DNA from 3 places in the Polaribacter batillariae genome. Region 3 is predicted to be linked to each of the others. Evidence: riboswitches for the same ligand, from Rfam matches in the RefSeq annotation. Region 3 holds a riboswitch; each other region holds the start of a gene.

Region 1 (8,021 bases), 760 kb from region 3:
AACGTCATAAATATACTGTTTTTTTTGACAATAATTAGCCAACTCATTCTCAATAAAACAATTAACCGCTTCTTTTTCTGCAAATGGATACAAAACATGCACATTAGCACCAGCATCTAAAGTAAAACAAACATTGCTATTATTTTCTTCGCGATACTTCCAAATTTTGTTGATAATTTTTAGCGTATTGGGTTTCATTAAAATAAAATATGGGTTGCTGGTCATCATCATTGCATGTAACGTTAATGCCTCACTTTCTACCAAATTTACAAAGGCTTTTATATTTCCATTTTGTAGTATTTCTGATAGTTTTCCTAAATTTTCATTTGCTTGCACAAACCTGTTTTCTGCATACGGATGATTTGTCATTAAATTATGCCCAACTGTACTCGAAACCTGCTTTTCTCCTTTATCTACCAACAAAATTGCATCTTGATAGTTTTCGAAAATTGAATGCACTTTGTGTGGAAATTTTATACCAAAGAAATCTGAACTCCCCTTAATTTCTGGATGTTCTCCCCAAACAACCAAAGGACCTTCTACACTTCTACTTGCGCTTCCAGAACCTAAACGCGCTAAAAAAGAAGCTTTTTTATTGATAAATTCTGATTTTAAATTAGGATTTAACTCTTTTTCTAAACTCATTAAACACATGGCAATAGCACTTAAACCACTGGCAGAAGATGCAATTCCACTAGAATGTGGAAAAGAATTTTCTGAATTAATGGTTATCTCGTAATCAAATATATACGGACAATATTGTGCTACTCTTTTAAAAAATTTAGCAATTTTAGGTTTAAATTCTTCCTTTTCTTTGCCTTCAAAAAACAAATTAAAATCTACCAATTTATCAGATTCTAAAACAAGTTCAGAATTTCGCTTGCGCTCAAATTCGATGGTTGTAATTGTATGACAATTGTTTAACGTAAAACTAATAGACGCATTTTTAGGAATTTGCGGATTGCTTTTTCCCCAATATTTTACCAAAGCAATATTACTTGGTGTTTGCCATGTAAAAGTTGCTTTTTCTATTTTTTCTGAAATTATTTCTGGAATAAATTGCGCTGTATTCAAAGTCTAAAATTTGCATCAAAGATAAAACTATTTCTATGAAATTTATGCCAACTTTTTAAGTACATTTTCTTTGCAACACCATTATTAGTTGAAATTACTGTAAAAGAAAATAAGAGTGCATTATTAATTACGAAATGGGTATTTTTGCATTTATGAAAAATAAAGTTTTTTTATTATTAAATGGAGAAAAGCCAAAAGAACTGCCCAATTTATCTAATTACGATACAATTTGTGTAACCGATGGCGCTTATCAATATTTAAAAGTAAAAATATTACACCTAATTTTATTAGTGGCGATTTTGATTCTTTAGAAGAAATTCCAGAAGATATTGAGGCAATACAAACCTCGAATCAAGATTTTACAGATTTTGATAAAATGCTACAAATTCTTTCTGACAAGGGTTTTTATAAGATTGATGTTTTTGGCGCAAGTGGCAAAGAACAAGACCATTTTTTAGGAAATTTACACACAGCGCTTCAATGGAAAGAGAAATTAAAACTTACTTTTTTTGATAATCATGGCTATTATTTTTTAGCTGAACCCAATACCTTTATTAGTAATTGTTTGCACAAAACAGTTTCATTATTTCCTTTTCCAACAGCTACAAATATCACTACAAAAGGACTTCAATACCCTTTAAATAATGAAGATTTAGATTTTCGTAAAAGAATTGGAACTCGAAATAAAGCAATTGAAAACAATATAAACATTACTTTTAATAGTGGAGATTTGTTTATTTTTATCAATCATTAAAAATTATGGAAAGAAAAATAAAATTACTGTGGGATTTTAGAGGAGAAGATGCCAAAGAAACCGCAAAACATCATACCATTCATTTAAAAGAATTTGCGGAAGCAGAAAACTTCCTTTCTCAGAAATTAATATTATTGAAAAAAATCCCATGTTTTCTTCAGCATTTATTATTGTTAATGAAAGCAATATGAAAATTTACAGAGATGCTTTAAAACCACATCGTGGAGAAATTTCAGAATAATTTCTAGACATAAAAAATCTATCTTCGCAGTCACTTATTTTGGTATATCCAACAACCAACATTGTTTATTTTTCACAGATTTAAAGGTTAAAAACGAACCCTTACTTTTAAAAGACTCTTTAAATTAAAATCGAAGCAAATTTTATAATACCTTTGCCTTAGAAAGAAGTTCTTTTATTTAATTTCATCGTACGATATGGTTTTACTTAGCTGTAGATTAATAGGGAATCTGGTGCAAATCCAGAGCTGTCGCGCAACTGTAAGTAACATTTAAAGATTTTTATCCTTGTGGTCCACTGTTTTTAACGAAATGGGAAGGACGATAAAAATTGTTACAAGTCAGGAGACCTGCCATTATCGATATGACTTTGCTTTCGCGATTTGAAGTGATTTGTCTATTCTGATGCCTTTTAACATTTAGATGCTATTTTTTTTAGCTATCTATGTGTGTTTGTGCGCCATTATTTTTCGACTTATTATTTTTATTTCTCGACAAGCAAAAGAAGTTTTTAATAGAACTTTTAAGTAATTATTAATTCATTATTTAAAAGTAAAAAATGAAAACACACATTTTAGGCTATCCGCGAATTGGTAGCAAAAGAGAGTTAAAGAAAGCTTGCGAACAATATTGGGCAGGCAAAATTTCTGAAGAGGAGTTAGAAAAAGTAGGTAAAAGTATTAAAAACTACAATTGGAACCTACAACAAGAGGCAGGAATAGATCTAATTTCCAGCAACGATTTTTCTTTTTACGACCAAGTTTTAGACATGTCTCTTACTGTTAATGCTGTACCTGAAAGGTATAAAAAACTACATTTTAAATCGAAATTAGATTTATATTTCGCAATGGCACGAGGACATCAAAAAAACAATATAGATGTACCTGCAATGGAAATGACAAAATGGTTTGACACCAACTACCACTATATTGTTCCTGAATTTAAAAAAGACCAACAGTTTAGTCTTTTTTCAACAAAAGTTATAGACGAATACAAAGAAGCAAAAAAACAAGGAATTAATACAAAACCTGTTTTAATTGCACCTGTTTCTTACTTACTATTAGGTAAAGAAAAAGAACAAGGTTTCAATAGAATCGATTTAATAACAAACTTATTACCTATTTACTTTAAAATTTTAACTGAGTTGGAAGAATCTGGAGCCGAATGGATTCAATTTGACGAACCCTTTTTAGCTTTAGACTTAACAGAAAAAGAGCAACACACCGTAAAACAGGTTTATAAACAAATACAAGAAAAATTTCCAAAACTTAAAATTATTGTAGCCACCTATTTCGAAGGCTTGCAAGACAATTTAAACCTTGCAGTAAACCTTCCTGTTGAAACTTTACATATAGATTTGGTAAGAAACCCCAATCAACTAAAAGAAGTGTTAGATAATACTCCAAAAAAAGTATCTATTTCTTTAGGTATTGTTGATGGTAGAAATGTTTGGAAAAACGATTATCGAGAATCGTTAGCTACGATAAAAAAAGCAGTAAATGTATTAGGGCAAGAAAGAGTTTTTATAAGCACAAGCTGTTCTTTATTACATGTTCCTTGTGATTTAGATAGCGAAAATAACGAAGAAGTATTGACTTCAGAAATAAAAAATTGGCTTGCCTTTGCGAAACAAAAAATAACCGAAGTGGTTACTCTAAAACAATTATTTTTAGATGATAACAGTGAGAAAAACAAAAATACCATTCTAAAAAACCGCAAGGATATAGAAAGTAAAAAAACATCGCCTTTAATAAACGACCCAACAGTTAAAGATAGAGTGGCTAGTATTTCTAACAAACATACTAAGAGACTTAACCCTTTTCCATCTCGAAAAATATTGCAAAATAAAGCACTTAACCTTCCACTTTACCCTACAACAACCATTGGGTCTTTTCCGCAAACAAAAGAAGTGCGTTCTTGGAGAAATAAATTTAAAAAAGGAGAAATTAACCAAAAAGAATATGAAGAATTGCTAAAGAAAGAAACCGAAAAAGCAATAAATTGGCAAGAAGAAATTGGTATTGATGTTTTGGTTCACGGAGAGTTTGAACGTAATGACATGGTAGAATATTTTGGTGAAAAATTAAACGGATTTGTTTTTACAAAATTTGGCTGGGTACAAAGCTATGGCAGTAGATGTGTAAAACCACCTATTATTTTTGGAGATGTTTCTAGACCAAAACCCATGACCGTAAAATGGACACGTTACGCACAAAGTTTAACTTCTAAGTTGGTAAAAGGAATGCTTACAGGTCCAGTAACTATCTTGCAATGGAGTTTTGTAAGAAACGACCAAGATCGCGCAGTTACCTGCAACCAAATTGCACTGGCAATAAGAGATGAAGTTAAAGATTTAGAAAATGCAGGCATTCAAATAATTCAAATAGACGAACCTGCAATAAGAGAAGGGCTGCCACTAAGAAAAAATAATTGGCAAAACTACCTAAAATGGGCTATAAATGCTTTTAAAATTGCATCTTCAGGAATTAATGATGAAAGACAAATTCATACCCATATGTGTTATTCTGAATTTAATGATATTATACAAAACATTGCAGATATGGATGCAGATGTAATTACCATCGAATGTTCTCGCTCTCAAATGGAGTTATTAGATGCTTTTGCAGATTTTAATTACCCTAATGAAATAGGTCCTGGTGTTTACGACATTCATTCGCCAAGAGTACCTCATAAAGATGAAATGGTTTTACTGCTAAACAAAGCGAAAAAAGTGATTCCAGAAGAATTACTTTGGGTAAACCCAGATTGTGGCTTAAAAACAAGAGGTTGGGATGAAACAAAAAAAGCTTTAACAGAAATGGTTACAGCTGCCAAAATTTTAAGAGAAAAAACATTTAGTAATATCGTGTAATTTTAGAAACCCACTTTACTAAAAAAGCTGTAAAGTGGGTTTTGTACCATTTATTATTTAAAATTACTGTAAAAAAAAATGATAATTTAAAAACAAAATGACAACAAAAGAGAGAATTAAAAATTCTGAAACAAGGCAATTTAAAGCTGTTTTTCCGAACACCACAAACCATTACGACACACTTTTTGGTGGAACCGCTTTATCTTTAATGGACGAAGTTGCTTTTATTACTGCAACAAGGTTTAGCAGACAAAAAATGGTTACAGTAAGTAGCAATAGAATAGACTTTACCAAACCCATTCCTGCGGGAACGATAATAGAACTAATTGGTAAAGTATCGCACATTGGAAAAACCAGCTTAAAAGTAGAAGTAAATATTTATATAGAACAAATGTATAGTTACCAAAAAGAGCATGCAATTTTTGGAGAGTTTACCTTTGTAGCTATTGATGAAAATAAAGATCCTGTAAAAATTACACAGTAGCTGTAACTATTAACTAATTAAAAATTTACAAACCTCACTATAAAACTGTTTCGGATTTTCGGCATGCGCCCAATGACCTGCGTTTTTTATTTCTACAATTTTAGAATTCGGAAAATGAGCCTCAATAATGGGAGCTTCTTTGCCTGTAATATAATCCGATTTTTCACCTTTTAAAAACAAGGTTTCTTTTTCGAAAACAGTAAATGGCGGTAACGCTTCCCCAACTTCAGGATTGTTTTCTGTGAGCGATGGTAAATTAAAACGATAAGCCAACTGTCCTTTTTCTTTCCAGTAAATATTTTTCATCAAAAATTGTCGTACACCAACGTCAGGAATTCGTTTCGATAATTTTTCATCTACCAGTTTTCTAGAGTTTTCAACAGAAAAATCAACAGAATTTAACCCTGCTAAAATGGCATTGTGGTGTGGCTCGTACATTCTTGGCGAAATATCTACAACCACTAATTTATTTACCAAATTAGGGTATGTTACTGCAAATAACATTGCTGTTTTTCCGCCCATAGAATGTCCTATTAAAAAAACATTTTCTAATTGGTAATGCTGTATGTAATTGTGTAAATCTTCCACTAAAACCTCATAATTAAATTCGTCTTTATGAAAGCTACGTCCGTGATTTCTTTGATCTACTAAATGTACTTGAAAATCTTCTGAAAACTGGTTTCCTAAAGTCTTCCAGTTATCGCTCATTCCAAAATAACCATGTAGAATTAACAATGGCTTTCCTTCTCCTTTTATGGTTGAATGTAATATTGAGTTGTTTTTCATTTTTTATTGATTTTCTAGAAAACACGTAGTTTTTTTCTGCTACTGCTACTGCTACAAAATATTAGTAATTTTTAACCTCATAGAAATATAGAAATCATAGGTTTGTAAACTGTAATTGAAACTGTGACTGCCTACTAAAGACTGCCTACTGAAGACTGCTGACTGCTGACTGCCTACTAAAGACTGCTAACTATTTCAATCTGTGCAAATACATATTTACGACATTCTCTAATCCTAAATACAAGCTTTCTGCAATTAAGGCATGTCCTATAGAAACTTCTGCCAAATGCGGTATATTTTCTTTAAAAAATTGAATATTATCTAAACTCAAATCATGCCCTGCATTAATACCTAACCCTAATTTGTTTGCTAAAATAGCAGCTTCTGTATATGGTTTTACGGCATTTTTATTTCCCAATTCAAATTGAGAGGCAAATTCTTCTGTATATAACTCAATTCTATCGGTTTCTGTTTTTGCTGCAGCTTCAATTAATTTTAAATCAGTATCTATAAAAATAGACGTTCTTATTCCGTTTTGCTGAAATTCTTGAATTACTTCCTTTAAAAAATCTTGATATTTTATGGTGTCCCAACCAGCATTCGACGTAATTGCATCTACAGCATCTGGCACTAGAGTAACTTGTGTTGGTTTTGTTTCTAACACCAAATCTATAAAACTTTTAATAGGGTTTCCTTCGATATTAAATTCTGTAGTTACTATTTTTTTTAAATCTCTTGCATCTTGATAACGAATGTGTCGTTCATCTGGTCTTGGGTGAATGGTAATTCCTTCTGCACCAAAACCTTCGATATCTGTGGCCACTTTTAATAAATTTGGTACATTTCCGCCACGAGAATTTCTTAAAGTTGCAATTTTGTTAATATTTACGCTTAACTTTGTCATTATCTAAAATTAGTTAGCAAAGATAAACCATTAAATCATTTTATCCTATATTCGTAAAGAATGAACATTACAGATTACATATTAAATGAAACAAAAGCGTTGAGCTTGCAAAGTAGCGTAAAAGAGGCGAAAGATTTGTTTGATAATTTTCCTATTACACATTTTCCTGTGATAGAAAACCACAAATTATTGGGTTCTTTTGCAGAAGATGATATACACACTATCGAAAACAACAACAACGAATTAGTTGCTTACAGTTACTTACTAAATTCGTTTTTTGCAGATGAAAAAGCTACTGTTTTAGAACTTTTAAAAATTTTTGCAGATAACGATACCAATATTATTCCGGTTTTAAACAAAGAAAAAGAATACATTGGTTATTACGATTTATGTGACGTTTTAGATGTTTTTTCTACAAGTCCTTTTATGGTAGAAGACAGCGAAACGCTTATTATAGAAAAGGTAGAAAACGATTATTCTATGAGTGAAGTTTGCCAAATTGTAGAAACCAATGGGGCGAAATTGTTAGGCATTTATATCTCTGAAAGAAAAAACGATTTTGTACAAGTAACTTTAAAGATAATTACAGAAGATATTAACGAAATTATGCACACTTTTAGAAGATACGATTACAAAATAATATCTACACACGAGAATGATATTTATTTAGAAGATTTAAAAAACAGATCAGAATATCTTCAGAAATATTTAGAAATGTAATTTTAGAAGTTTAAGAAATAAAAATAAGAACTAAATTTTGAAGAAAGTAGCAGTTTACGGACAATCATATTCAATTTCGGCAGAAAAGGAAATTCAAATTTTACTTGAAGTTTTAGAAGAAAATAATATTGTTTGTTTTATTGAAAAGAAATTTTATGATTTATTAATTAAAGGAAACATTTTAGATA
Region 2 (8,021 bases), 1.8 Mb from region 3:
TCAATAGATTTTATTTTGAAGAATTGAAAGCGTGAATTTAACCAAACTATTCGTTTTTTTAAAGAATGAATGTTCTTTTTTATTCACAACTTATTTCTGATAAAATTACTGTTTCAAATCACAAATTATCTGGTTATAGGCAGATAAATTAAAATATCTGGTTATAGCCAGATAAATTGAAATATCTGGTTATAGGCAGATAATTTTGGTGTTTTAATAAATAAAACATACATTTGAAAATAAATTATATAATTAATGACAAGTATTTTAACTGGAGACATTATAAATTCAAGAAAAAAAAGTGATGCTTTTTGGTTACAAGCTTTAAAGGAAACTTTAAAAACTTTTGGGGAATCGCCCAATAACTGGCAGGTTTATAGAGGTGATAGTTTTCAATTAGAGATAAAAAATGCAGAACAAGCTCTGTATGCCGCTTTAAAAATAAAATCTTATTTAAAAAGTACAGAAGAAATTGATGTTCGAATTGGTATTGGCATCGGAAAAAAAGCATATGAAGATGTAAATATTACAGAATCGAATGGCGAAGCCTTTATAAACTCTGGCTTTGCATTCGATAATTATTTAAAGAAACAAAACTTAGCCATAAAAACGCCTTGGCAAGAAATTGATGAAGAAATAAATATTGCTTTAGATTTGGCCTTATTAACCATAGATTCTTGGACACAAAATTCTGCAGAAGTTTTTAATTTATCTTTAGAAAACAAAGAAGCAACACAAAAAGATATTGCAAATATTTTAGGAATTACACAAGGTAGAGTAAGCGAACGACAAAAAAGAGCTGGCTTTGAACCTATTATGAATCTTGAAACTCGTTTTAGAAAAATCATCAACCAAAAAATATCTGAAAAATGATTTTATTTTTAAAAATTTTACTGGCTCATATTTTAGGAGATTTTGTTTTTCAACCCCAAAAATGGGTAAAAGACAAAGAAATAAAGAAAATGAAATCTGTAAAATTGTATTTTCATATGGCTGTTCATGCCATTTTATTGTTGTTGTTTTTACAATTTAATTTCAAAGAATATTGGCTTGGCTTTACAATCATTATTATTTCTCATTATATTTTTGATGTTTTAAAACTTACTTTTCAAGATAAAAAAAGTAAACGAACATGGTTTTTTATAGATCAACTTTTACATCTTGTTGTTTTGGTTTTCGTAACTTCTTTATATGGCGAATTCAGTTTTAATTTTGATGCATTGTTTACTGGCAAAATATTGTTATTATTAATTGGAATTCTTTTAATAACAAACGTTTCCTCTGTAATTATTAAAGTATTTATTACGCAATGGAATCCTGAAAACAAAAAAGAAAACGACGATTCTCTCGCAAAAGCAGGACGCTATATTGGTATTTTAGAACGTTTATTTGTGTTTGTTTTTGTAATTACTAATCATTGGGAAGCGATTGGTTTTTTACTGGCAGCAAAGTCGGTCTTTAGGTTTGGAGATTTAACATCTTCTAAAGACAGAAAACTAACAGAATATATTTTAATTGGTACTTTATTAAGTTTCGGGTTGGCCATTATCATCGGAATCTTATATTCGTATTTTGTAACTCTTATTTAATTTATGGAAGATAAAATTTTAGAAAGCATCGCATATATTTTGCCTGCTGCAGTAACAGGCTTTGTAGCTTATTATATGTTTAACGGATTCATCAACAATAAAAACACCGAAAAGAAATTAGAACTCTTAGCACAACAAAAAAAGGAGGCGTTGCCTATTAAACTACAGGCTTACGAACGTTTGCTACTGTTTTGCGATAGAATAAACCCAATAAAAATGTTAATGAGAGTTCCGCCAATTTCAACAAATACCAACGATTATTTACAGTTACTAATCGCGAACATAGAGCAAGAATTTGAACACAATTTAGTACAGCAAATTTATATTTCGGAAGATGCTTGGACAGCCATTTATGCTGCAAAAAATGCGGTAATTAACAAATTAAAACAAGTGGCAGAAAACGCTACATCTGCGAACGATTTAAGAGAAAACGTATTAATAGATTATTCGAAATCTGTGCCACCTACAGAAACTGCAATCGATTTTATTAAAAATGAAGTCAAGAAATTATTATAATCAAAAAGCCTTCTCTGTTACAAGAAGGCTTTTCTATTTACAAGAATTCTTATAAATTATTGGGGGAATCTAAGTTCGCACTTTCTCCTTTTTCAATTTATTTTCCTAGCTTTACAATCGAAGTTTTATTTCGATAATTAACTTTCTGTTTTTTAATTAAAATATATTTTTGAAGCGCCAATTGGTGCTTCAACTGTTTTAATTTGTTTTTTATCTGATAAATTAAATACTTGCAATTCACTAATATCAGAAAACCTAGTATTTAGAGCATAAAATTTATCATCCTTAACCGCCATTCCATAAAAAGATGCAAAACCACCTGTTGTAAATAAACTTATTGTTAAAAATTCTGTTGTTGGTAATTCAGTATCTGAAATATTCATTTTATATACTGAATTACCAACACTATAGTAGGCAGTTGTATTATCTAACACCATTAGCGACGGGTGCATTCCATTAGCAAATTCAATTTTAGATTCAATAGTATTGTTAGTTGTGTTTATTCTAGTAATAGAAGCCAAAGTCTCATTACCTGTCCAAGCAGCTTTTCCTTCACATAAAACCACTAAAAAATTATTATTATCAATAAAAATTTCATCAGGTATGTCATTAACAGTAATTTCCTTCACGACTTTAGAGGTTGCAATATCAATAATAGAAATTTTATTATTCATTCCAAAACCTCCTTTATGAGAAACATATAATTTTCCGTCGTGTGCAAGAATTCTTTCTGGACCTACAGCAACATCAATTTTACTCTCTACTTCATAAGTTTCTAAATTTACAATACTTATAAAATCATCAGAAACGTTATCTCCAAAAGAACCCGACCCCCAATTTGTTACATAACCTTTATTACCAACAATAGTCATATATCTTGGCGTTTGCAAGCCTACAGTAATTGCACTTTCTTTTTTAAAAGTATATCTATTTACAACCGAAATTGTATTTTGATTATCTACAATTATGAATGCCCTATTATCATCAAAAGCCATCGACTGTAAAAAAGTACCCAGTTCTTCTGAATTTGCTTTTTTATAAATTAAATTTTCTGTGGTTGTTAAATCGTTAGAAACATAAGAAACAGAACCTGTTCCTGCTGACGGAGAACCTTCTCCGCTAATTAAAATACCGTTTTCATAATCTCCTTTTGGTAAAAGAGGGGAATCTTCTTTACTACAAGAAGTAAAAATAATTGCGCTTAGCGCTAGTATTGATAGTAATTTATTAATTTTCATTTTTATTAAAATTTATAGTTGATATTAAAGTTAAAATTTCTGTTTGGCATTGGTCTTCTTGGTTGTGTAAAGTATAATTCATTAAATAGATTATTCACTTTTAAACCAATAAATATTTGTTGTTTTTCAGTTTTTAGAACCATATAATCTGCTCCTAGATTACTCACAAAAAAACTAGGTATAATAAAATCATTAGAATTACTTTCTGTAGTAAACGTTTTACTTGTAAATAACTGTTGATAAAACGCACTAAATCTTTTGTAAGAATATCCTAAACTTCCATTTAATAAATGTTTTGGCACAAAAGTTAAAAAATTATTCGTTTCAGTATTTTTAGCATCTGTATAACTATAATTTACTGTTGTATTTACAAAATGTTTATTAAAGTTCTTTTGGTACGAAAGTGTAAACTCAATTCCTTTATTCATTGTTTTAGAAAGGTTAATTGGTGTCCAAATACCTGGTCTATTTGGGTCGCCATTTGGTGTCCAAACAATTTTATCTTTTGCGGAAATATAAAACCCAGATATATCTATCGACAAGTTTTTGGTATTAAAAACAACACCAAACTCACTTTGCAAAGCAGTTTCTGGTTTTAAATTAGGATTACCCTGGCCTGGCCAATATAAATCGTTATAAGTTGGTACTCTATAATTTTTAGAACCATTTGCTCGAAAAGAAATGTTTTTAAATGCATTTACTTTAATTCCCATAGCATAACTAAAAGGTACATCAAAATCTGAATTAAAGTCTTTCCTTATTTTGGTATCGAAAAAGAAAATATTGTTTATGTTTTGATTGTAAATGAGAGATTGTGAGAATTGTCTTCTATTTTTTGTATTGATTTGATCCGTTTTTCCAAAAACAGATTCATATTCAGAAAAAGAGTTAATTGTTGCATTTATTTTTGGAATTTTATAACCAAATTGATAATTTATCAAATAACGGTTCGATTTTCCGAAGTTAAATTTATCTGTATTTTTATCGCCGTAATAATGATATTCTTGTGTTAGAAAAGCAATTTTAACTTCGTTCGTAAAGCTTCCTTTTTGATGGTTGTACACCAACAAATTTCTATTGTTAAAATCTTTGTATTTTTCGTTGGCAGAAGTTGGATTAGGTAATTCTCCAGAAAATAAACGGTCTCCCAAATAAGATGTACTATAAAAATTTAATTCAGAAAAACTAGATAGTTTGTAAGACAGACCCGTATTAAAACTTATATTTTTATAAGCTCCATTGGAGTTTTTAAAATCGGTTTTTAATAGCGGATAATCATTATTTGACTTATTATAAGAAATACCTAATTTAACAGCCAATTTTTGACTTGACAAATTAAATTTGTATAAATTATTAGAAGTATTATAACTACCAAAAGAAGAAACGAATTGGTTGTCTATAGTCTGTTTATTCTTAAAGGATAGTTCATCATTTAAATGAACGGTACCACCAATAGCACCAGAACCATATTCTATACTCCCACCACCACTTCTAATGTTTATAACATCAAACAAACTTACTGTTAATGAATTGAAACCCGTTTGTCCGTTATTGATAGAATTGATATTAATTCCGTTCCAAACAACGGCAGTATTAGAAGCACTTGTACCTCTAAAACTTGCAGAACTTGTACCACCTGCACCATATTCTCGTAAATAAATAGGTGAGTTAAAACGTAAAAGTGTAGTAAAAGATTCTGTATTTTTCACCAAAACAGAATCATTTAAAGTTATAATTTTATAACCTTTAGAATTTTTTTTTAGTGTTTTATCTGCTACAACAATTACCTCTTTTAAAACCGTTCTTAATGAATCGTTTTGAGCGGTTAAGTGAGAAGCAATACCAAATAAGAGAATAAAAAATATAATTTTCTTCATACACAGTTAACTTTTATCCCGAAAGTTTTTAATTGTTAAAAATAAAGGCAGGTCTCCTGGCTCGTTTTCTGTTATTTAGACCTTCCCAACATAAAAATGTCAGTGGTAAAAGAGTTAATAACAGCTCTTTAAAAGAGGTTTCAAAAAATATTTATGTTTGAAACAAACTTACAGTTGCGGGAACAGCTTTGGTATTTCACCAAATTCCCTTTTAATTTATTCAATAATTGAATAAAACCTAAATTCTTTGCAAATGTATTCTATTTTAAGTTATTCTAAAACTAATAATTGATTATAATTTGTAAATTTTTGTTGTAATTCTTCAGAAATTTTAAAATGTTTTGGATGTATTATTTTAGCCAAACATTCGATTCCGTTTACCAAAGTTCCTGCAGAAGATTGGGTAAACATTTCGAAATCTGCAAGAAAAACCTGTTTGTTTTTAACGGCTCTTAAAGAGTTCCATTCGGGTTTTTCTTCCAAAAATTGCATGTCTTCTAAAGTTCTAGAAATTCCATAACCACAAGGTGCAATAATTAAAACTTCTGGGTCGTATTTTACAATTTTATCCCAAGAAATAACAATGCTATCTCCAGAAGGGTGTGAGAGTAAATCGATTCCACCAGCATAACCAATTTGATGCGGAATCCAATGACCACAGTTAAATAATGGCTTTATCCACTCTAACAACAGCACACTTTTAGGTTGAATTCTTTTGGCTCTTTGTGTATCTACTATTTTATAAATACGTTCCTTTAATTTTGCAACATATGCTAAACCTACCTCTTTTTTTCCCATGGCAGTTGCAATGGTAATTGCATTCTCAAAAACGTCTTCTAAAGAATTGGGTGTAATCGAAATTAGTTTTGGTATTTTAGGCAATTTGTATGCAGAAGTTGCTACGCATTCGGTATCTATTTGGCAAACATCGCATACATCTTGGGTAAAAATAATATCTGGCGCAATTTCTTCTAAAATAGGTTCATCTACATAATATAAAGTACCACCCTCTGCTTTGGTTTTAGAAAAAATGGTATTTATTTCTTCGCTTGTTAAAACTTGCCCCTCTAATTTATAACGCACAGCAACTTGTTTTTCTGCCAATGCAACAGCAGGACATTCAAAGGTTATTCCGTTTAAATATTCTTGCAAACCCATATCGTAAATCATCTGGGTAACTGCTGGCATAAAAGAAGAAACTGTCATTATTTTTATTTTTTAGAATACAAATTTACATACTTTTACGATATTCTTTCCTTTTTAAATAAATGTTTCTAATCTTTGCGGAATAATTTTTACGATGTATGATACATTATATTTCTGGTGGCGAAAGGTCTGGCAAAAGTAGTTTTGCACAAAAGTTGGCAGAAGATCTTTCTAAAAACCCTATTTATTTGGCAACTTCTAGAATTTGGGATAAAGATTTTCAAAATCGGGTTAACAGGCATGTTTCTGATAGAGATAAACGTTGGACAACGATTGAAGAAGAAAAAAACATAAGTGCTGTAATTCCTGAAAATACAACTATTGTTGTAGATTGTGTTACGTTGTGGCTTACAAATTTTTATACAGACACTAAATATAATGTAGAAGATTCTCTAAAATTAGCCAAAGAAGAAATAGATAAACTTTGTAAAATTGAGGCAAATATTATTATTATTTCTAATGAAATTGGCATGGGAGTTCATGCTTCTACAGAAATTGGAAGAAAATTTACAGAACTGCAAGGTTGGGTAAACCAATATATAGCAAAAAAAGCAACAAAAGCCACTTTTATGGTTTCTGGCTTACCTCTAAAATTAAAATAACTATGATTTCTAAAATTGAACCTGTATCTGAAAAACTTACAGAAGCCCTTCAAAATAAAATAGATTTTAAAACAAAGCCATTAGGTGCTTTAGGCTTGTTAGAAACTGTTGCGCTACAAATTGGAAAAATTCAAAATACCACTTCGCCTAAAATTACAAAACCGAGTATTGTTGTTTTTACAGCAGATCATGGAATTGTAAACTCGAAACCTATAAGCCCATATCCGCAAGAAGTTACCCAACAAATGGTATTAAATTTCTTAAATGGTGGTGCCGCAATTAATGTTTTTTGCAAGCAAAATCATATTCATTTAAATATTGTTGATGCTGGTGTAAATGCAGATTTCGAAAAAAACAACAACTTAATTAACGCCAAAATTGCGTACGGAACCAAAGATTTTTCCGCAGAAAAAGCAATGACCAACGAACAATGTAAGTTGGCGCTTAAAAAAGGAAAAGAAATTGTAAATTCTTTGTTTCGAAAAGGATGTAATACCATTGGTTTTGGAGAAATGGGTATTGGAAACACCTCTTCTGCAGCACTTTTAATGAGTTATTTTACACAAATAAATATTAAAAATTGTGTTGGAAAAGGAACTGGTTTAAACGCTAAAGGTCTTCAACAAAAAACTAACATTTTAAAAGAGGTTTTCGAAAAACACAAAACAACAATTAATTCTCCAATAGAAGCACTTGCAACTTTTGGCGGATTCGAAATTGCAATGATTGCTGGTGCTATTTTAGAAGCAGCTACCTTAAAAATGACCATTTTGGTTGATGGTTTTATAGTAACATCTAGTTTATTGGCAGCAAATGCTATTGATAAAAATGTATTAGATTATTGTGTTTTTTGCCATACTTCTGGTGAGCAAGGGCACAAAAAAATGTTAGATTTTTTAAATGCAAAACCACTTTTAAATTTAGGTTTGCGTTTGGGAGAAGGCACTGGTGCAGCAGTAGCGTTTCCTATGGTTTCTTCTGCAATTAATTTTT
Region 3 (8,021 bases):
AACGAAGAACGACTAAATATTAAGAAGTCTGCCCAAAAAATTAAGGTTCCACATCTAATAATTCATGGAGATTCTGATGCCTCAATCTCTGTAGAAGAAGGTAAAAAAATACATTCTTGGAACCCTAAAAGCACTTTAAAAATCATTAAAAATGCAGACCATGTTTTTAATGTTTCCCATCCTTGGAAAAAAGACAAAATGTCTAAAGAATTGGCAGCTGTTACTAAAATTTGTATTGATTTTATAACTAAAAGTTAGGCTAACCCAGTTGTTAACGTTTTTATATTTTGATTATTAAAAGCGAAATTATTTGTTTTTAAAACAGGTAATTTCGCTTTTAAACTAAAACTTTAAACTTGCCTAATTTGTAAAATTTTTATCGGAAAAATAAATATCGATAGGAGACGTTCCTACTTTTTCAACCTTTTTTTCGAAAGATTTATCATCATTATAAATGGCGATAATACTATTATCAGGGTCTAAAAAATCTTCTAAACCTATTACAAAAACTTGTTTGGTAACAGGGTGTTGTTTTACAACGGTTGTTAAAGCAACATTATTTGTGGCTGGTGTTACAAACTCTTCTACTAATTTTGTGATAGTATTAAATCTGTAAATTTTACCAGAAGCAGCCTCTGACCAATAAGCTGTAAAACTAGAACGATTTAAACTTAAAAGACTGTTTTTAAATAAATTAATAGTATTATCTGTAACAGTAACCACTTCGTTTATAGAGTAATCTTTATTTAGTTTTGTAAACGCCGCTTTTTCGGTTCTTTTTTCTGTAGCGACCCAAATTGTACCATTTTTGTTCTTTAAAATACCAGAAATATTTTCGGCAAAAGTTAACAAGGTAGTTATTTCTTTTGTGGTAGTATTCATTGCTTTTAAATCTTTACCATCTGCAACTAAAACAGTATTTCCATCGGTTACTAAAGCAGCATTATTGTACAAAATATTGTCAGAAAAGCCATCTATTTTATTACCAATACCAGTGGTTATATTTACGGGAGCAACATTATATTTTTTACGCCTTCCTCTTCCAGAAACTCCAATAACCAAGCCCTCTGTAGCCGAATACATTTCTAAATAAGAAGGTGCAGTAAGGTCGGAACTGGTCACCACGTTATCAACATTTAAATTCTCTACGTTAAATTGTGTAATGTAATTGGGCCCTTTTTTACTAACAACAAACAAAGCGTTGTCGAAACTCGAAAAAGAAATCGATTCTCTATCAGTAGATTCGTACACATTTGGTGTTAAAAAAGCACCGCTATTTAAAAAGTTAATGGCTGTTTTATCGCTTTCTAATGTTAAAATAAAGGTGGAATCGAAAACAGCTTCTTCTTCAATTTTCGACGTTGTTTTCTTAGAGCAAGATGCAAATACGAAAATGCATAAAAATGCATATGCAGCATAAAAATTCTTCATTATAATTGGGTTTTAGGTTACGGTTTAAAAATTCGCATACACATTGCATCTTATGGGTTAGATTAAAAAATAATCAAACAAAAAAATACGTATGTCGAACAAAAAATAATAGTCTTCTGCCTTTTTCTCGAAAGCATAAAAACACGAATTTGAGCACTGGCAGGTCTCCTGACTTACTTTTTGTTAAAACCTTCCCATTTAAATTTTTAAACAGTGGTGTGAGATTTAACAGACATCTTTTTACAAGACGAAGCTTACAGTTGCGAGAACAGTTCAGGATTTTTTTAACTAAAAAATCACCTGATTCCCTTTTAATTTTACATTCAATACATCGAACATAAAAACCAATACTTTATGCGGCGAAAGTATTTACTTTTTAGAGATAAAAAAAAATAGAACTGTTAAGAAACTCCCTTATTTTGTTAAAATGAAATTAGAACCTCCTTTTCGAAAAATAATTCATGTAGATATGGATGCATTTTATGCGTCTGTGGCAGAGTTAGATAATCCAGAATTAAGAGGCAAAGCAATTGCTGTTGGTGGTGGTGGAGATAGAGGCGTGGTTTCTGCAGCAAGTTATGAGGCAAGAAAATTTGGGGTAAAATCTGCTATGAGTAATGTTTTGGCTAAAAAAAAGTGCCCACATTTAATATTTGTAAAGTCAGATTTTGCACGTTATAAAGAACTATCAGCAAAAATTAGAGAGATTTTTTACGAATATACAGATCTAGTAGAACCCCTTTCTTTAGATGAAGCTTATTTAGATGTTACCGAAAATAAAAAAGGAAATCCGTCTGCAAACGATATTGCCAGAGAAATTCGAGAACGTATTTATCAAGAAACAGGTTTGCGAGCTTCTGCAGGAATTTCTATTAATAAATTTATCGCAAAAATAGCTTCGGATATTAACAAACCTAATGGACAAAAAACAGTGCATCCAAAAGAGGTTATTCAATTTTTAGAAGAATTACCGGTAAATAAATTTTACGGTGTAGGTAAAGTAACCGCCGCAAAAATGTACAATTTGGGCATTTTTGTTGGAAACGATTTAAAGAAAAAATCGTTGGAAGAACTGGTTACTTTATTCGGAAAATCGGGCTCGCATTATTACAATATTGTTCGCGGAATTCATAATAGCCCTGTAAAACCGAATAGAATTCGAAAATCTTTAGCAGCCGAAAGAACGTTTAACGAAAACATTTCATCAGAAATTTTTATGATTGAAAAGTTAGAAAAAATTGCAGATGAATTGGAACGAAGAATGCTAAAAAACAACACAAAAGGAAAAACCATCACTCTAAAAATTAAATATTCCGATTTTACACAGCAAACAAGAAGCAAAACAAAACCCAATTTTATGCAAACAAAAAAAGAGTTTTTTCCTGTGGTAAAAGAATTGTTATTTCAAGATAAATTAACAAATTCTGTGCGTTTATTAGGAATTTCTTTCGGAAATTTAAACACAGAAATTAAAGAACCTGTTTGGGTACAGTTAAAATTTGAATTTTAACGCACAGTTTCTTTGAAGACCTGACAGGTTTCAAAAACCTGTCAGGTCTAAAAATTACGAAAATGAAAATTATCAGAACCAACTCAGAAAACCAAGATTTTAAAAATTTGGTAAAAGAATTAGATGCATATTTAAAAATCACGGATGAAGATGAGCATGATTTCTACAATCAGTTTAATAATATTAATATTTTAAAACATATTGTTTTGGCTTATGTTGATAAGATTCCTGTTGGTTGTGGTGCTATTAAAAAGTTCGACAATATTTCTATGGAACTAAAACGAATGTATGTTTCTCCAGAAAACAGAGGAAAAGGAATTGCACAAAAAATACTTTTAGAATTAGAAGTTTGGGCAAAAGAATTAGGGTATAAAAAGTGTGTTTTAGAAACAGGAAAAAGACAGAAAGAAGCTGTTACATTTTACCATAAATGCAATTATAAAGTGATTGAAAATTACGGACAATATAAAAGTATGGAAAATAGTATTTGCTTTGAAAAACAGTTATAAAGTAGATATAAAAGACCTCACAGGTTTTTAAAACCTTGTGAGGTCTAAAACTAAAAAACGTTAATGAACTACAGCTATTGGGAATTAAAAGAATGGTTTACTAACATACATTTTACCATCGTTGGTAGTGGAATTGTGGGTTTAAATTGCGCCTTAGAATTAAAAAAGAAATACCCTAAAACCAATATTTTAATTCTCGAAAAAGGAATGTTGCCACAAGGAGCAAGCACTAAAAATGCGGGTTTTGCGTGTTTTGGAAGTCTTTCTGAATTAATTGATGACTTAAATTCTCATACAGAACAAGAAGTTTATAATTTGGTGGATAAACGCTGGAAAGGTTTACAACGATTAAGACAAAATTTAGGAGATAAAAACATCGATTTTCAGCAAAATAAAGGTTTCGAATTGTGTGAAAACGAAGCATTTTTTGAAGAATGTATTTCAAGAAAATATCAAATTAATCAGCTTTTAAAACCTATTTTTAAGAGTGATGTTTTTTCTATTTCAAAAAACACTTTTGGTTTCCAAAAAGTACACAACAAATACATTACAAATAATTTTGAAGGACAAATTGATACAGGAAAAATGGCTTTTGAGTTGTTGTATAAAGTTCAGAATTTAGGCGTTAAAATTCTCAATTCAATTACTGTAGAAAGTTTTATTGAAAGTGGAAATCTGGTTGAAGTAAAAACGGATAAAATCACTTTTAAAACCAATAAATTATGTATTGCCACAAACGGATTTGCAAATCAACTTTTAGACGAAAAAGTACAACCTGCAAGAGCACAAGTACTCATTACAAAACCGATTAAAAATTTACACATCAAAGGCACTTTTCATTTAGACAAAGGGTATTATTATTTTAGAAATATAAACGATAGAATTCTATTTGGTGGAGGTAGAAATCTCGATTTTAAAACCGAAAAAACTACTGAATTTGGTCAGACAACCATCATTCAAAATCAATTAGAAAAAATATTAAAAGAAACAATTTTACCAAACACAAATTTTGAAATTGAACGGAGGTGGAGTGGAATTATGGGTGTTGGAAATCAGAAAAAAGCCATCGTTAAACAAATTTCAAAAAACGTTTTTTGTGGAGTTCGTTTAGGTGGAATGGGAATTGCAATTGGCAGTTTAGTTGGCAAAGAATTAGCAGAGTTAATTGAATAAAACTTTAACCTCTCGACTGCGCTCGAGGAGACATTCGTAATATGAAACAAAATTTTGATATTGTAATAATTGGAGGTGGTTTAGCAGGTTTATGTAACGCCATTCACTTATCAAAATTTGGAAAAAAAGTTTTATTAATTGAGAAAAGTAACTATCCAAAACACAAAGTTTGTGGCGAATATATTTCGAATGAAGTGTTGCCTTATCTAGCATTTTTAGATATCAATCCGTTTGATTTTGGTGCTGTAAAAATTGATAATTTCCAATTATCTACAACAAAAAATAAAGTGATTTCAGCAAAATTACCTTTGGGTGGGTTTGGAATTTCGCGCTATCAATTCGATTTTGTTTTATCAGAAAAAGCCAAAGGAAATGGCGTTGTAATTTTACATGATTCTGCTTTAAATGTCGATTTTAAAGAAGATGAATTCACAGTAGAAACCAAAGAAAACGACTCTTTTAAAACAAAAATTTGTATTGGTGCTTTTGGCAAACGTTCTTTATTAGATGTAAAAATGGAACGCGAATTTATTAAGAAAAAATCGCCTTATTTAGGAGTTAAAATTCATGTAAAAGGAGATTTTCCATCAGATTTGGTGGCACTTCATAATTTTAAAGGCGGTTATTGTGGCGTTTCTAAGGTAGAAAATAATACTATTAATTTGTGTTATATCAGTAGTTTTTCGGCATTTAAAAAGTTTAAAAATATTGAGGATTTTCAAGAAAATGTGGTTTTTAAAAATAAGTTTTTAAAAGAGGTATTTCAAAAATCAAAACCAATTTGGGAGCAACCATTGTCTATCAGTCAAATTTCGTTTGAAACCAAAAAGCCCGTGGAAAATCACATCATCATGTGTGGTGATGCTGCAGGAATGATTCATCCACTTTGTGGAAATGGAATGAGTATGGCCATTCAATCTGCACAAATTGCATCTAAATTGATTCTAAATTACTCAAATGGTAAAATCGAATCGAGAAAGGAACTTGAAAAGCGCTATATTAGTGAATGGAACAAACAATTTAAATGGCGTTTACAAGCAGGTCATTTTATTGCGATGTTGTTTCGAAAAGACAAAATAGCATCATTTTTACTATCATTATTAAAGAAAATGCCGTTTTTGTTACCCATCATTATCAAACAAACTCACGGAAAACCAATCAATAACTAATGGATTTTTTCATCAGCACCAAACAGAGATCAAATAAAGAAGAATTGATGGACGATTTTTCTATTGGTGGCGATTTGTTGCGAGATACGTTAGATAAATTAGAGAATATAAACAGGTGGTTAGGAGGAAATAAAGTCACTGTAAATGGTTTACAATCTCTTTTGAAACATCATCCAAAAGAAGAAGAAATTACCATTATAGATGTGGGTTGTGGCCATGGAGATATTTTACGAGATGTAGCAAAATTTGGCAGAAAACACAATTATAAATTCAAATTGATTGGAGTAGATGCCAACCCAACTGCCATTGATTATGCAAATGAATTGTCTGTAAATTATCCTGAATTGAGTTTTGAAACACAAGATATTTTTTCTGATAATTTTAAAAACAGAACCTTTGATGTAGTTTTAGCGACATTATTCTTGCATCATTTTAAAGAACCAGAACTGGTTTCGTTTTTAGGAAATACGTTAAAACAAACCAATATAGGAATTGTGGTAAACGATTTGCACCGACATAAATTAGCCTATTATTTGTTTATGCTATTGTCTATTTTTATCTCTAATAAAATGATTATTGAAGATGGATTAACATCAGTTTTAAGAGGATTTAAACGTAAAGATTTAGAGAGAATGTCAACAAAATTAAAAGTAAAACCAAGAATTCAATGGAAATGGGCTTTTCGTTTTCTGTGGATAATAAAAAAATAAATGAAAGTAAAAATAACATCCGTTGCAAAGCAACTTCCAAAATATTACAGAGAAACGAAAGATATTATTCCGTTTGTAAAAATATGGATGCAAGATCAAGAAGAACGTTTTCAACGAAAAGTCATCAAACTTTTTGAAGGTGCAGGAGTTGACAAACGTTACTCCATCATGGATCCATTAGCAGTTTTTACAGCCACTTCTTTTGAAGAAAAAAATGATGTTTACATAAGAGAAGTTATTCAATTAGCAGAAAAATCATTGCAAAAATCTTTAGAAAAAGCCCATTTAAAAGCTACTGATTTAGATTACATCATCACAGTTAGTTGTACAGGAATTATGATTCCGTCTGTAGATGCCTATTTGATAAATTCCTTAGGAATGAAACAAGATATTGTACGTTTGCCAGTTACAGAAATGGGTTGTGCAGCAGGTGTTTCTGGAATTATTTATGCGAAAAATTTCTTAAAAGCGAATCCGAATAAAAGAGCAGCAGTTATTGCAGTAGAAGCACCAACAGCTACCTTTCAGTTAAACGATTATTCGATGACTAATATTGTTTCTGCAGCCATTTTTGGTGATGGAGCTTCCGCAGTAATTTTGTCTTCTTATGAAGAAGATCAAGGACCAACCATTGCAGATGAAGCCATGTATCATTTTTATGATGCGACACACATGATGGGTTTTAAATTGGTAAATACGGGTTTGCAAATGATTTTAGACAAAGAAGTTCCTCAAAAAATATCCGATCATTTTCCAACCATCATTCATCCCTTTTTAGAAAATAACAACTTGACTATAGATGATATTGATCATTTAATTTTTCATCCAGGAGGAAAAAAAATTGTGCAAACAGTAGAAGATCTTTTTGGTGTCTTAGGCAAAAACATTAACGATACAAAAGAGGTGTTACGTTTGTATGGAAACATGTCTAGTGCCACAGTTTTGTATGTTTTAGAACGATTTATGGATAGAAATCCTGCAAAAGGCGAAAAAGGCATTATGTTAAGTTTTGGGCCAGGTTTTTCTGCACAAAGAATATTGTTAGAATGGTAAAATTATAAAAATGAAATCATCAGAAATTATCAAACTATTACCCTATCAAAAACCATTTTTGTTTGTTGATGAAATTACAGACATTTCAGAAAATGGAGTCATAGGAAACTACACATTTCAACCAAACGAATTTTTTTACGAAGGCCATTTTAAAGACAATCCAACAACACCTGGTGTTATTTTAACAGAAACCATGGCACAAATTGGTGTGGTTTGTTTGGGTATTTTTTTATTGAAAAATGAAATTTTATCAGACAAAAAACCGCAAATTGCCTTAACATCTAACAACATAGATTTCTTTTTACCGGTTTTACCAAACCAAAAAATAACCGTAATTTCAACAAAAGAATATTTTCGATTTCATAAGTTAAAATGTTCCGTAAAAATGATGAATTCTAAAAACGAACTTGTTTGTAGAGGAACCATTGCTGGAATGATTGTGTCGATATAGACCTGACAGGTTTTT

What was found. A riboswitch is a leader RNA that binds a small molecule or an ion and turns the genes downstream of it on or off. The one in region 3 is predicted to bind cobalamin.
Region 1: another riboswitch for cobalamin. It lies ahead of metE (5-methyltetrahydropteroyltriglutamate--homocysteine S-methyltransferase); the one in region 3 lies ahead of JL193_RS09760 (DUF5074 domain-containing protein).
Region 2: another riboswitch for cobalamin. It lies ahead of JL193_RS00610 (TonB-dependent receptor domain-containing protein); the one in region 3 lies ahead of JL193_RS09760 (DUF5074 domain-containing protein).

The regions. Positions count from the first base shown of each region.
Region 1 is NZ_CP071795.1:2,990,753-2,998,773, reverse strand. It holds gene JL193_RS13275 (diphosphomevalonate decarboxylase) at 1-1,074, opposite strand, end outside; gene JL193_RS13270 (thiamine diphosphokinase) at 1,304-1,828, shown strand; partial or broken gene JL193_RS13265 (hypothetical protein) at 1,834-2,069, shown strand; cobalamin riboswitch at 2,250-2,439, shown strand; gene metE (5-methyltetrahydropteroyltriglutamate--homocysteine S-methyltransferase) at 2,627-4,939, shown strand; gene JL193_RS13255 (acyl-CoA thioesterase) at 5,037-5,423, shown strand; gene JL193_RS13250 (alpha/beta fold hydrolase) at 5,433-6,209, opposite strand; gene JL193_RS13245 (pyridoxine 5'-phosphate synthase) at 6,400-7,113, opposite strand; gene JL193_RS13240 (CBS domain-containing protein) at 7,174-7,833, shown strand; gene JL193_RS13235 (NAD kinase) at 7,871-8,021, shown strand, end outside.
Region 2 is NZ_CP071795.1:134,141-142,161, reverse strand. It holds gene JL193_RS00635 (ATP-dependent helicase) at 1-4, opposite strand, end outside; gene JL193_RS00630 (SatD family protein) at 256-873, shown strand; gene JL193_RS00625 (DUF3307 domain-containing protein) at 870-1,589, shown strand; gene JL193_RS00620 (DUF7935 family protein) at 1,593-2,105, shown strand; gene JL193_RS00615 (YncE family protein) at 2,258-3,343, opposite strand; gene JL193_RS00610 (TonB-dependent receptor domain-containing protein) at 3,349-5,220, opposite strand; cobalamin riboswitch at 5,250-5,477, opposite strand; gene JL193_RS00605 (ABC transporter substrate-binding protein) at 5,491-6,426, opposite strand; gene JL193_RS00600 (bifunctional adenosylcobinamide kinase/adenosylcobinamide-phosphate guanylyltransferase) at 6,525-7,028, shown strand; gene cobT (nicotinate-nucleotide--dimethylbenzimidazole phosphoribosyltransferase) at 7,031-8,021, shown strand, end outside.
Region 3 is NZ_CP071795.1:2,234,417-2,242,437, reverse strand. It holds gene JL193_RS09765 (alpha/beta hydrolase family protein) at 1-258, shown strand, start outside; gene JL193_RS09760 (DUF5074 domain-containing protein) at 361-1,431, opposite strand; cobalamin riboswitch at 1,573-1,795, opposite strand; gene dinB (DNA polymerase IV) at 1,859-2,941, shown strand; gene JL193_RS09750 (GNAT family N-acetyltransferase) at 3,004-3,450, shown strand; gene JL193_RS09745 (NAD(P)/FAD-dependent oxidoreductase) at 3,514-4,623, shown strand; gene JL193_RS09740 (NAD(P)/FAD-dependent oxidoreductase) at 4,665-5,792, shown strand; gene JL193_RS09735 (methyltransferase domain-containing protein) at 5,792-6,502, shown strand; gene JL193_RS09730 (type III polyketide synthase) at 6,503-7,555, shown strand; gene JL193_RS09725 (3-hydroxyacyl-ACP dehydratase FabZ family protein) at 7,566-8,006, shown strand.